3 regions of the Paenibacillus pseudetheri genome follow, and region 3 is predicted to be linked to each of the others. Evidence: riboswitches for the same ligand, from Rfam matches in the RefSeq annotation. Region 3 holds a riboswitch; each other region holds the start of a gene.
The links. Region 3 has a riboswitch for cyclic di-GMP ahead of L1028_RS13615 (glycosyl hydrolase). Riboswitches for the same ligand answer to the same signal wherever they lie in the genome.
Positions count from the first base shown of each region.

Region 1 (4,290 bases), on a different contig from region 3:
TTATTTACTCATTGGGGAATTTTGTTTCGACTAAACTAATGAATATTCCTTATACACAAAGCGGTATCATACTTACGCTTAAAATAAAGAAGGATGAAAAAGGACACACAAGTATAACTAACGTCGGTTACATCCCGACTTGTGTAGATCGAAGAATAAAAAGCGGCAGGAAAATTACAGAAATCATCCCCATCCGCGACGCATTAAAGAGAAGCGACACTGATATAAAAACAGAGCGGAGAATTCTCATGAATCGAATGTTGAAACATACGACGACAATCTTAAAGAGGGAATAGAACCGTTATTATAATAGACTGTGGAAATAAAAATAACGTTCCGCGGAATTTACCGTGGAACGTTATAGATTTAGCGCTCAGTAAAAACTATATTTGGGTTTATCGTAAACGATCGGGCATCATTATTTTAAGGAATTCTAGAATACCATTCTCTACTACGAGTTCTTCTCTATCTTGATCAGCAAGTACTCTTCTGATGATATCTTCTTTACCCTCCATCACTTTACTTGTCCAATGAGGATCAATGATAAGAGAACGTCCTACTGCTACTAATTCAGCATTTGTCAACGTTTCCTCTGCGTTCTGTTTGGTACGGATATCTCCTACCCCAATTAAAGGTACACGACCATTGATTTTTTCATGTACATATTGCAGGATTGATTTTCCTTTAAAATCTTCAGATGCAGATACTTTCTTAAAGTCCCCTAATGAAATATGCAGATAATCCAGCTTTTTATCAGCTAATCTATCAATGAGATAAAGGGTATCTGCCATATTAATTCCAGGCTCTTCATATTCTTCTGGAGAAAAACGATAACCGACAATAAAATCCTTAACCTTTGAATTATCAACGACAGCAATAATTGCATCAACTAATTGGTTAATAAAATTAAATCTTTTCTCTAAACTTCCGCCCCATTGGTCTTCCCGACGGTTGGAGTGTGGAGAGAAGAATTGTTGGATTAAATATGTGTTTGCTCCATGAATTTCTACTCCATCAAATCCAGCTTGAATCGCACGTTGAGTCGCTTTTTTAAAATCCTCAATTAAACCGAAAATTTCATCTTCTGCTAATGCTCTTGGAATTTCTGCATTCGGACGTTCGGCAGCAATAGCGCTAGCGGAAACGGGTTGTACGCCACGTAATATTTTTGAATCTGTCATTCTTCCTGCATGGAAAAGTTGTAAAATAGCTTTTGTTCCATTTCGTTTAATAGTCGACGCTAGTTGGCTAAGGCTTGGAATAAACTGATCGGAGGAAACGCTAAGTTCACCTTCCCATCCTTTTCCACCCTCTTGTACATTTGCTGCCGCAGTGATAACCGCACCTACTTCGCCCGTTCTTAGCGAATAGTATTTCAATTCATCTTGTGTTACTACACCGTCATAAAAGCTCATTCGCGTGGTCATTGGAGCCATAACCACGCGATTTTTCAATGTCAGTCCTCTGCGAAAAGTTAATGTTTTGTCTAGTGCTATCATCTTTTTCCCAACTTTCATTAAATTATATTTAACAGGATATTATATACATGCGCATACATATAAATTACAGTAATGATTTATTCTTGTCAACTAATAAAGAACTGCTGTTGAATACAACAAAAAGCGCTGTTCCGCTGAACAGCGCTTTTCGCTCGTTAAGAATCGTCCTGATTATTCTAGTTCGGCCGGTTTTACAATGGCTGCACCTTTGTTATTCTTGGAATATTTAGCTTCGATTTTCGTGGTGTATGTATCTTTTTCTCCGTCACTTATCAGCACATAATTCAGATCGACTGTCAGCTTTTCCGTTTGCCAGGTCTTAGTATTGACGAATAATTTCCACGTTACGCTTTTGGGTTGAACTATCTCACCATCCCAGAGGTTCTCCTGGTCATAGAGTTTGATTATTCCCTTAGCTGCTGTCGGATCGGTTACCGTGAACTGTAGGACCGTTTGTGCGCCAGCAGTGCTGACTTTCATAGATTTTTTATAACTTTTGACCGAATCAAGCATGGAAACAGGATCGTATTGACCTTTGGAGTAAAAAGAATCCCACTCCATCTTCTCCAGTCCAATCCAATACTGTGCATCAGGATCGATTGGCTCCCCGTCATCGTCGTAACCTTCATCTTCAGATTCATCGATCAGTTCACTTCCGTCTACAAGATAGTAAAACTCCTTGTCATTGGCATATAGACTGTAAGATGTTTCTAAAAGACTGCTATCGACGGTGCCTGCTGCGGCAAAATTCGGCAGACGGTTGACATCCAGCTTCAGAGTGTTGGTGTTGCTGATACGTACCCCGCCGCTTTGAACATCCTGTTTTTTGGTCACATCTAAGTGGAAATTCTTTATTGCTTTTGAAGCTGCCGTTACTTTGCTGATCATTTGATCCGCGGTTACTGCTGTTGTGGTAGCTGCAGATACAACTTCAGGATTAGACATCGATCCGATCGTTCCGGACAGCAATAATGCACCCGCTGCCAAACCTGTACCTATTGTTTTTAAAAAACTCTTCATGTACTTCCCCTTTCGGCCCCTTGCGATAATGTAACACCGTAGGTAGGAATAATAAAAACAGCTCGAAATAGACTACACGTCCTTCAGAGCTATTCCTTATGATTTCTAAGACATCCCTATGGCGGCCTGGCGATCATTTCCTTCTGTCAAAAGGTTTTAGACCCACGGCTTTGTGTCATCATCTTTCGATGATTTTACCTTTAACGCGGACTTTCAATTAGTTTAAATCAGATTAAAGAACGCTTGTCCCTTCGTTAATTTTATCATGGTCATATTTACCTGTAAACGACTTATCTTCCATTTCCGTTTACCAACTGATTTACTCGTATCCTTATATCAACGTAAAAAAAGCATAAAACAGGACTCCAGTCCACTTTATGCTTTGTATCTAAACTTATTTTACAGGGTCAAAAAGATTAGGATAAACAATACTTAACCAGCGCATCACGCACGCCATGCTCGTTGTTCGAACCCGTAACAGCATTCGCTGCCGCTTTTACCTCTACCGGAGAATTATCCATCGCCACGCCCATCCCCGCATAAGTAAGCATAGAAATATCATTAAAATAATTACCGATCGAGAGGACTTCTTCCTGCGGAATTCCCAGCTTCACAGCAAGATTTTTTAAGGCGTTGCCTTTAGAGGATTCAGGATGCATCAAATCAACAAAAAATTCACCACTCCGCAAAATGTTATACTCAGGGGTCCAAGTACGCCATTCACGTTCAGCTTCGTCAAGGATTTCTGACTGTGTAAATACAGTAAACTTAACCACTGGTTCACGGAAATCTTCCCAGGCCGGTAACGTCGCTGGCATAATACGGAAGTGCTCATACATATAATTAGCTTCTTTAGTCAGATTCTCTACATTATCAACATACATATCAAAAGCAGTATTCACATCATAATGAATATTGTGCTTACGGCAATAGTCGATATAGGGGTCAAGACCACGTGCATCCATACCGTATTGGTGCAGCACTTCTCGATCTTCCACACGCACCGTCGCTGCTCCATTGTGACCAAGCACGTAACCAGTCAGCCCCATTTCCTCCATGAAAGGAATCGAGTTCTGTGGACTGCGTCCCGTACACAATACGATTTGACCGCCAAGACGTGTAACCTCAGCAATAGCTTCCTTATTCTCAGAGCTTAAGAGGTGATCATCATTTAATAGCGTACCGTCCACATCTAGTGCAATCAGTTTGTATCTCATACTCCACCATCCTTGTCTTTCTTTTTCTATATATATTGAACTTGGCTTTTTGAGTTAAGTTTCCAAAATCAATTTATATATCATTTTCTCTACTATCCTTCTGACCCATCTGCGCCTAAGAGTGCCAGTTCCTCTAACGTCAGTTCCCGACAAGCTCCCAGCGGCAGACTTTCATCCAGCTTCAATTCTCCCATAGATACACGTTTCAGAAAAGTGACTTTTTTGCCAACCGCCTGAAACATACGCTTCACCTGATGAAATTTCCCCTCAGTGATGATAAGTGAAATATGAGAAATCACTTTGCTCCCGCGCTCTCTTCCAAGAATGGTTAAGTGTGCAGGTAAAGTAACGTAGCCATCTTCCAGCTCCACCCCTGCTGCAAAAGCCGCGACATCATCCGAGTCTACATCGCCCTCGATGGTTGCCTCGTATGTTTTCGGGACATGCTTGCGTGGCGACAGCAATTCATGGGCGAGTTTCCCATCATTAGTGATCAGCAGCAGTCCTACAGTATCCTTATCTAGCCTTCCTACAGGAAACGGTTCAAACTGTGC
Region 1 is NZ_CAKMAB010000016.1:86,589-90,878, reverse strand. Features, by position in the region: gene L1028_RS16300 (CapA family protein) at 1-296, shown strand, start outside; gene L1028_RS16295 (NADH-dependent flavin oxidoreductase) at 396-1,517, opposite strand; gene L1028_RS16290 (DUF6612 family protein) at 1,671-2,519, opposite strand; cyclic di-GMP riboswitch class I at 2,637-2,728, opposite strand; gene L1028_RS16285 (Cof-type HAD-IIB family hydrolase) at 2,936-3,736, opposite strand; gene L1028_RS16280 (pseudouridine synthase) at 3,829-4,290, opposite strand, start outside.
Region 1: another riboswitch for cyclic di-GMP. It lies ahead of L1028_RS16290 (DUF6612 family protein); the one in region 3 lies ahead of L1028_RS13615 (glycosyl hydrolase).

Region 2 (4,290 bases), on a different contig from region 3:
ACAAGATGACTACTCTTCCGCTGTTCTCAAACTAGAGGCTGCATCTTCACATCGAACTAGTAACCCAGCAAATTACCTAAGCGAGCGTATTCATATTGATGGCGCCAGTTGGCATCCTTCGGATGAGACTTATCCGTTCCTCTCTGTACTGCAGGGAGCACTTTGGGAGGACCGCAAAGTAAAAATCACTTATCTCCGGAGCAACGAGACAACGGTCCGTTTCATTGAACCTCTTGGGTTAGTTGCAAAACGCGGCGTTTGGTATATCGTAGCCAAAAGCAAGGATGAACTACGAACTTTTCGCGTGTCCAGATTAGTTAACGTTGAGGAGACTCATGAGTGGTTTAAAAGACCTGATGACTTTGATTTAAAACAGTACTGGGAGGAGTCCACCACGGCCTTTAAAGCAGCACTGCCAAAGTATCAAGTAAAGCTAAGGGTCAGAACATCTGTCTTAAAAGAATTACAGCGAGAAAGATTCGTCTCCGTCCAATTGATAGAGCCAACTAGCAATGCAGAGTGGGTGAACTTAGATGCCGAATTTAATACGATCGAGTCTGCCTGCCAGATAATCCTTTCTTTTAGTCCATCGGTTATTGTACTTTCACCACAAGAACTTTTAGAGATGGTAAAGTCTGCTATCGCAAAAATTTCCGCTATTTATGAGAATTTTTGACACGAAATCTAAAGAACTACTCCTAAAAGAAGATTTATGTCAGTTCTTACTATAGACCAATCACCTTTAAATCCCATATAATAACACCAATACATAATATTAATAAGGAGGACATTATACCAATGAACTGGATGCATAAACTTCCGTTAAAACAAAGAATTGTTGCCGGATGTTACCTCGTTGCCACACTATTTGCCATTCCTGTTTTAGTTACTTTTATGATCTTAGGCAACATTATTTTGGGTATTGTACTAATCGTTGTTCTTGCTGCATTAACTTTACCCGTGGCCCGCTTTGTCGAGAGAACGCTTACATCTTCTTTTGATGATATCGCGAATGTATCTCATAGTATTTCAAAAGGGGATTTTACAAGTAGAGCCGACGAGAACGGGTCTATGGGGGACGTAAGTCGTTCCTTTAATACTATGATTGACAAGCTCAAGAAGATTTTGACAGAAGCATCACAAATCACTCGTCAAGTTATGGATGCAAGCCGTGGAATCGAAGATAAGAATCAGAATTTAAAAATTGTCATGGCACAGGTAGCCTCTTCGTCTAACGAGCTAGCTCTTGGTGCAAATGAAATATCTACGGATATCGCTGAAATGACAGAATCCATTAAAGATATTGAGAATAAAGTATCCAATTATACGAACTCAACGAAAGAAATGAACAGACGTTCAATACATACATTAGAACTAGTTGAACAAGGACGGCAATCCGTTGATACTCAAGCTGAAGGCATGCGTAAAAACATCCAGGCTACTCAAAAAGTAGCTGATACTATCGAAGCCCTGTCTCAAAATGCTCGCGGAATTACGATGATTACAAAAACCATCACAGAGATCGCTGAGCAGACCAACCTCTTATCGCTGAATGCCTCCATCGAAGCAGCACGTGCCGGAGAGCATGGTCGAGGATTTGCTGTAGTCGCACAGGAGGTTCGTAAACTTGCCGAGGAATCAACGGCTTCAACAAAGGAAGTCTTTGGCTTAGTTCGGAGCATCGAAACTGATATCAAACAAGCGATTGACAATATCGCTATCAACGAAGAAGTCGTACAGGTACAGAATGAGATGATCACTCAATCTGCTCATATTTTTGCTCAAATTGTGCAAAGTGTGCAGTATATTACCGAGCAAATCTCTTCCTTCTCTGCTGAAAGTGATCTGATGTTGGAAAGTGCCTTGAAAATCTCAAGTGCAATAGAGAATATCTCTGCAATCACACAGCAAACCGCTGCCGGCACCGAGGAAGTATCCGCCGCTATGAATGAACAAATTAATGCCCTGCAGTCCGTCGCTGAAGAAACTGAGAAAATGACACAGGCTGTGTTTAATCTACAGAAGACCATCCATATTTTCAAGTTTTAAGTCATTTGCAAATCATATAAACAAATCCAAAAAACTCCCCCTAACTTTTGACTTAGGGGGAAGTTTTTTTGGATATCTATTACTTCATAGGTTGGACAAGACTTTCGTCAAAATTCGAGTTAATTTGCGAAAATATATTGACAAAGGCCCTCTAGGAATATATTGTAAAGGAAAATTATTCTTATAAATTTTAAAATTAATATTGGCAAAATCTTCGAAAGAGGATGACGCAAAACCATGGATCTACAGCCTCATTTTTAAATCAGAGGCCATGACTGCCAGGTTGCTGAAAACCAAGACGACTGAACTATTGTTCAGTCTCTATGGCGATTTATGCCACCAACCTGTGCCCTATTTCAGAGCACAGGTTTTCTAATGTTTGATTTCAAAATAACAATCAACTTGTGAGGTGTATTTTTTTGAAGACAGTCGCAGATTACATGTCGGAAGCACTACGGAACCTAGGTGTTACCCATTCCTTTGGTATTATTGGCAAATCCATTTGTCCTATCGTTCTCAAAATGGTAGATTATGGTATTGAATTTATTCCTGGGAGACATGAGTCCAGTTCCGGCTTCGAAGCAGCCGGGTATGCGCTGAAAACTGGAAAACTAGGTGTAGCTTTTGGTACTTCAGGTCCTGGTGGAACAAACCTATTAACTGCAGCAGCACATGCTAAGGCCAACAACCTACCTGTCCTATTTATTACTGGCCATCAATCTATTAAAGAGCTTGGAATTCCCCAATGTCAGGACTCTACCTCTTTTCTAGCTGATTTAGCTGATATGTTTAGACCTGCCACCTTATATAGCAAACTTATTGAACGTGGAGATCACTTTAGCACAATCTTTAATCATGCCATTTCCATTGCTTTGAGCGGTAATCGCGGCCCCGTTCACCTTTGTATTCCCTTTGATGTACAAACGGAATTGCTAGAGGAATGTAATATTGTAATTCCTGAACGCGAATCACTGGTTAGCCACGCAAATATCGACCGTGTACTTGATGCTATAAATAACTCAAAGAATCCAATAATTATCGCTGGGAAAGGCGTTAACCGCTCAGGAGCACATAGTGAGCTAATTCAATTAGCGGAAACATTTAATATTCCTGTTGTTACATCTCCAGGTGGTAAAGGGGCTATAGCTTGGGATCATCCACTCTATCACGGTCCAATTGGAGTAGGCGGTTGTACCCATGGGGATGACTTATTGAATCAAAGTGATCTATTTATCGTTCTCGGCTCACGTTTAAGTGATATGACTATTTGTAATCTTAAAAGGGAAAATCATCCTACAACATTAATTCAGTTTGATAGCGATCCGACTTTTGTCGGAAAAATATTGTTCTCTAAAACGATTCCAGTGACTGGAGATCTACGCGACAATCTAGTTTGTTATCTCAATAATATTGACACGAACAACATCACAAAACGCGAAGCACCGACAAATTCCGATTATACCGAAGAGCCTCCGATTTTACCAAGCCTTTCACTTGCATCGGTCTTGAGTACGATGAGTGATTTGATTCCTTATAACAGCACAGTCTTTGTTGATGATGGAAGTCACGGTTTCCATGCTGCGAAATGGTACAAGGTTAAGAAACCGGGCAGTTTTGTTTTCGATGCTTACTTTGCTTGTATGGGTAATTCCATCGGGATGGCGATTGGTGCAAAGGTTGCTGCTCCAGAAGAAACGATCTTCTGCATTACAGGAGATGGATGCTTTATGATGCTAGGAGCAGAGATCAACGCTGCTGTCTGCAAGGATATTCCTGTCATATTCATTGTTGTAAATAATAAACAGCTAGATATGGCTCTAAAAGGTATGGAAAAGACTACAGGACGTATTGACGGAACTATCTACGAAGTCCCTATGGACGCTGTAAAATTCGCAGAATCACTAGGCGCTACGGGTTATAAATGTGAGACAGCGGAGGAATTCGAAACAGCCATCAAGGACGCTGTTGCAATTAACCGTGTTGCCGTCATTGAACTGTTAACAGACCGTGATGAGGTCCCTCCGACAGCTCACCGTACTTTGAACCTAAACTAGGAGGTCACTTATGAAAGACAATGTAAACAGTGGTCTTAACCACTTCACGAACCTCTCAGGAGACTACGGAGCTAAAGCACTGGCTCCGATTAAAGAACATTTCCCCGATTTGGCTGAATTTATTATGGGGAATGCCTACGGCGATATTTTTCAACGCAACACAATCGAAGCTGACTGGAAGGAAATT
Region 2 is NZ_CAKMAB010000004.1:26,209-30,498, reverse strand. Features, by position in the region: gene L1028_RS04530 (helix-turn-helix transcriptional regulator) at 1-676, shown strand, start outside; gene L1028_RS04525 (methyl-accepting chemotaxis protein) at 799-2,049, shown strand; cyclic di-GMP riboswitch class I at 2,244-2,340, shown strand; gene L1028_RS04520 (thiamine pyrophosphate-binding protein) at 2,469-4,103, shown strand; gene L1028_RS04515 (carboxymuconolactone decarboxylase family protein) at 4,114-4,290, shown strand, end outside.
Region 2: another riboswitch for cyclic di-GMP. It lies ahead of L1028_RS04520 (thiamine pyrophosphate-binding protein); the one in region 3 lies ahead of L1028_RS13615 (glycosyl hydrolase).

Region 3 (4,290 bases):
TTATTGCTCCTAATTCGTAACCATGTAATACGGCATGCTCCCCAGAGGTGTTCTTTACCTTATTATTGAGTTCATCCGGACTTTCCAGATAATCGTGCTGGCCCGCCATAATCCCTTTGCCGCTGAAATTGGCCAAATCATTAAGCAGTTGACTGGCTTCCTCAGAAGCTAAAGGATTAATGGGTACCGCAGGTAGTGTGATAGATATTGTGGAAGTAGTTGTTGTAGTGGTAGCTGATGTGGTAACATTCTGAGGCGCAAGAAGGCTGCGTGCCTCACTCAACGGCAGAAAAGACAAAATAAATATTGTGAGGACAGGCACAACAGTGACAAGAAACGGGTACTTACAATAAAAGCGCAAGTTAATCCTCCTTCCGGCAGCCTCCACAGGTGCTCAAGTGATCATATTCCTGTTCAGGACAAGCATCTTTTTAGCCAAATGAGGACTATCGCTTAGGTGAGATCTGAGAGGAACAACACGCTAGAAGGAATGGTTCCTTTCGGCTGACTTGGACTTTTCCACATCAGCTTTACTCTGGCGTCCCCCTGATTCTCGTAATATTCCACTTTGATATCATACAATTGTCCGGCCTTCAGAGTGATACTTCCTTGACGCTCTGTTACACTCTGCTCTATCCAGCTATCAATTACGGGTATCCCATCAATCCAGACACGTATTCCATCATCAGATGCGCTGTAGATTTGATAAGTTTCACTATATAGAGCCTTCATTTTACCGCTCCAGCGTATAGAGAAATTGTCTATACCAAGAGAAGCATCCGGCGTTCCTAACTGCCAGTTAAAATCAATCACTGCATCGTTCTTAGTCAGGGCTGGTGTTCCCGATAGCCGCATGTTTTTAAAGTATTCACCCTTCAATCCATTCTTCAATGGAGGGAGTGCTTCCTGTTCGTTAGCGGGCGGGAGCATCCCCGAGTTATATTTATCCCGAGTCAGTGTAAAGCTGTTATTCATAAAGGTTTGGATCGTTTCTATGCTGTTATTTTCATATAGAAATTTTCCCCAACTCATCATAAATACCCATTTACTTTGCGACTGCAACAGTTTGGTCGGATTTGGCAAATCGCCATTCTCTCCGATAGCAATGGGTTTACCAGCAGCCAGACTAAGCAAACTGTCATAATATTGTTGCTGGTAGTCATTCTCATAGATATCTGCTGCCAAAATATCCACCTTATCCGCACCCGGATAAGTAAGGGCATAAGGATCTGACCACGCATTTGGAGCGTTCGGGCTCCAAACCCACAACAAGTTATTTAATTTATGAACGTTAGCAAAACGATCATACATAATATTCCACAGTTCGGAAAAATTGTTCTTCTTCCCCCACCAGAACCAGTTGCCATTCATTTCATGGTAGGGTCTCCATAGAACGGGCACCTTTGCATCTCGTAAGCTTTTTAACGAAACTGCGACTTTATCGAGTTCAGCAATCAGACTGCTATACTGCGGTGTGCCAGGGGTTACGTATTTGTCGAATTCGCTTTGGCTAAGACTTCTCTTAACGTTCGACCAATCATAAGAAGTTCCAGGCAAGTTCGCATGGAAGGTCATCGCTACAATCCCGCCGCCTCTACTCCAATTCATAGCGCTGTTCACTACGTTCTGACGCTGCCAAGCTACCGTTCCCTCAGATTGTCCGCTGATCGCACCCATCTCATACCCATGAAGAGCAGCATATTGTCCGCTTGTGGTCTTTAGCTTGTTGTTGATTTCATCCGGACTTTCCAAATAGTCATGCTGTCCTGCGAGAATCCCTTTTCCGGAAATAGAATATAGGTCATTAAGCAACTTGACGGCTTCAGGAGAAGTCTCCGGATTTACCGGATTTCCAGAGCTAGAAGCAGCGCCTGCTGCAGACGGTGCACTCCCAAATCCCAATGGAATCACCGTCAGAAACAAGACCAGAGACAGGAACGTGCTGAGAAGTCGATACGTACGGTAAGCTTTCAAAAAAATCTTCCTTTCGGTAGCTAGGCTGCCACTCTTGCGAAGGCCCTATAGCTTTGCGTCCCTACCTTTCGATAGGTTTGCCATTATCAAATTGAGGAGGATTAATCCCTCTACCGTAAATATCGACTTCATTTAATTGTGATTTTAGCGATTTTTGTCTATTATTGAATAATTAGGTCGAAATACCTGTTAGTGATAGATTCAAAGTGGTTATATAGATAGGTTAGAATATTTTAGTCCTAAGAAATGAACTGCTGCAGCTCGATATCATTCCAGTCTAAAGTAATACGAATATTGTCCTCCTCTACTAGTTCAGATCCCGTCTGTACCTCAATAAATTCAACATCGGTTAAAGCGAGAATAGCGTGTTTTGTCCCTTCCGGTATACGAACTACATCACCGGCTTTAACATTATGCATTTTCTCATTCAGCACAATGCTTGCTTCACCGCTGACAATCGTCCAGATCTCACTGCGTTTACGATGTAGCTGATAGCTGATATTTTTACCCTCGGCAATAAATATTCGTTTGGTCAGCACTTCATTCCCTTCATCGTATTTCACATAATCAATGACCTTATAATGTCCCCAGCGGCGCTCCTCGTACATCGGTCTTTGTTCAAAAGACTTCAGCACTTCTTTAATGCGCGGACTCTCGGCTTTATGCGTTACTAAAATCCCATCCGGGCTGGCCGCGATAATCAGATCCTTTGCACCGATGACTGTAATAGGAATATCAAGCTCATTGATCAAGCAAGTGCCTTCAGAATCCGCTGTTACAAAACCTTTGCCAACATGGTTGCTAGTCATTTCCTCAGTTAACGTATTCCAGGTTCCAAGATCCTTCCAGAATCCATCATATGGCTGCACCACGATATTCTCTTCTTTTTCCACCACTTCATAATCAAAACTGATAGAAGACAGCAGCTTATACTGTTTCTGTAACTCTTCATAACCTAATGGCAACCCTTTACGCTGCAAAATATCCAGCAGATACCCTAAACGAAAAGCGAACACTCCGCAGTTCCACAATGCATTTCGGGCGATTAGCTCCTCAGCTTGGATCCGATCTGGTTTCTCCTGAAAGTGACTCACTCTCATAAAACCATTCTCTCCCGCCTGATCTGTGGTAGGAATGATATATCCGTATTTCTCCGAAGGATGTTCAGGAACAACCCCCATCAGCGCAAGATTCGCACCACTTTCCAGCATGGTATGCTCTAATTCAGCTACCGTATCGAAGAATGAAGCCTCCACATAGGGGTCCACCGGTAAGATGGCAATTGTCTCCGCAGGTGAGACTCCCGCTACTGAATATAAGTATGTTGCTGTCAGCGCAATCGCTGGAAAGGTATCGCGGCGTTCCGGCTCGACGATGATCGGCACATCCGCGCCCAATTGACTCTGAATCATTTCCACTTGGCTGCGGCCTGTGGCTAGATAGGAGGAATCCTCCATGCCTCTCTCTTTCAGTTGTCTCCATACTCGCTGAACCATCGACTCCGCTTCGCCCTGAGGACTTTGCAGCACTTTTAGAAATTGCTTCGAACGTGAATCATTAGACAAAGGCCACAACCGTTTTCCTGAACCGCCTGATAAAAGTACTAACTTCATAATTTGTCGCCTCCGCAAAAGGATTGTTATTCATCATGGATTACGCTTTGCTGATTGTGCTGGGATGCGCCAGTAAAGATTAGGATTGCTTCATCGCTTTGCTTGGTCGCCAATTTAAAGGCATTGTTAGGCATAAGCCACTCCAAGGAATATTGGACTTCCGATCGCTGTTATCCTCAGATTTCCTGATTTGAACCGCTTCTTGCGGTAGAAATCTGAGGATAAAGGCGAACGCTACCGCTTCTACAGTTCCAATAATCCTCTCCGTTCCCTTCCTAACAACCTTTTTTTATATGGCTCCAACTCGCTTACGCTCGGTGGAGCAACCTTTCATTACCTTACCGTGCTTCCCGGCTGTTCCAGCGGGAGCTGATGGGATGATTACTAAAGATCTTTTGCCGCCTGCGACGGCAGGGAACAACTAAAGCGAATAGAATCCCTTTGAATCATTCTATTGTTCAAACCTTGTTCGCCCTAAAGATTCATCTCGACAGCCTCAATGACTACAGAATCATTCAGACCACTCAACTGCGGGCGGCCGATTGAATAATAAGATAGGCCAGTACCCTCAATCTGCTCTTTCGTGTAGACGTTACGACCATCGATTAGCACCTTCCGGTGCATAACGTTGGCTACCTTTTGCAGATTTATATCCTTAAAGACTCCCCAAGCAGTAAGCAAACATATGGCATCGCTATCCTCA
Region 3 is NZ_CAKMAB010000012.1:136,018-140,307, reverse strand. Features, by position in the region: gene L1028_RS13620 (glycosyl hydrolase) at 1-361, opposite strand, end outside; gene L1028_RS13615 (glycosyl hydrolase) at 454-1,974, opposite strand; cyclic di-GMP riboswitch class I at 1,987-2,066, opposite strand; gene L1028_RS13610 (sugar phosphate nucleotidyltransferase) at 2,214-3,587, opposite strand; gene L1028_RS13605 (UDP-glucose dehydrogenase family protein) at 4,062-4,290, opposite strand, start outside.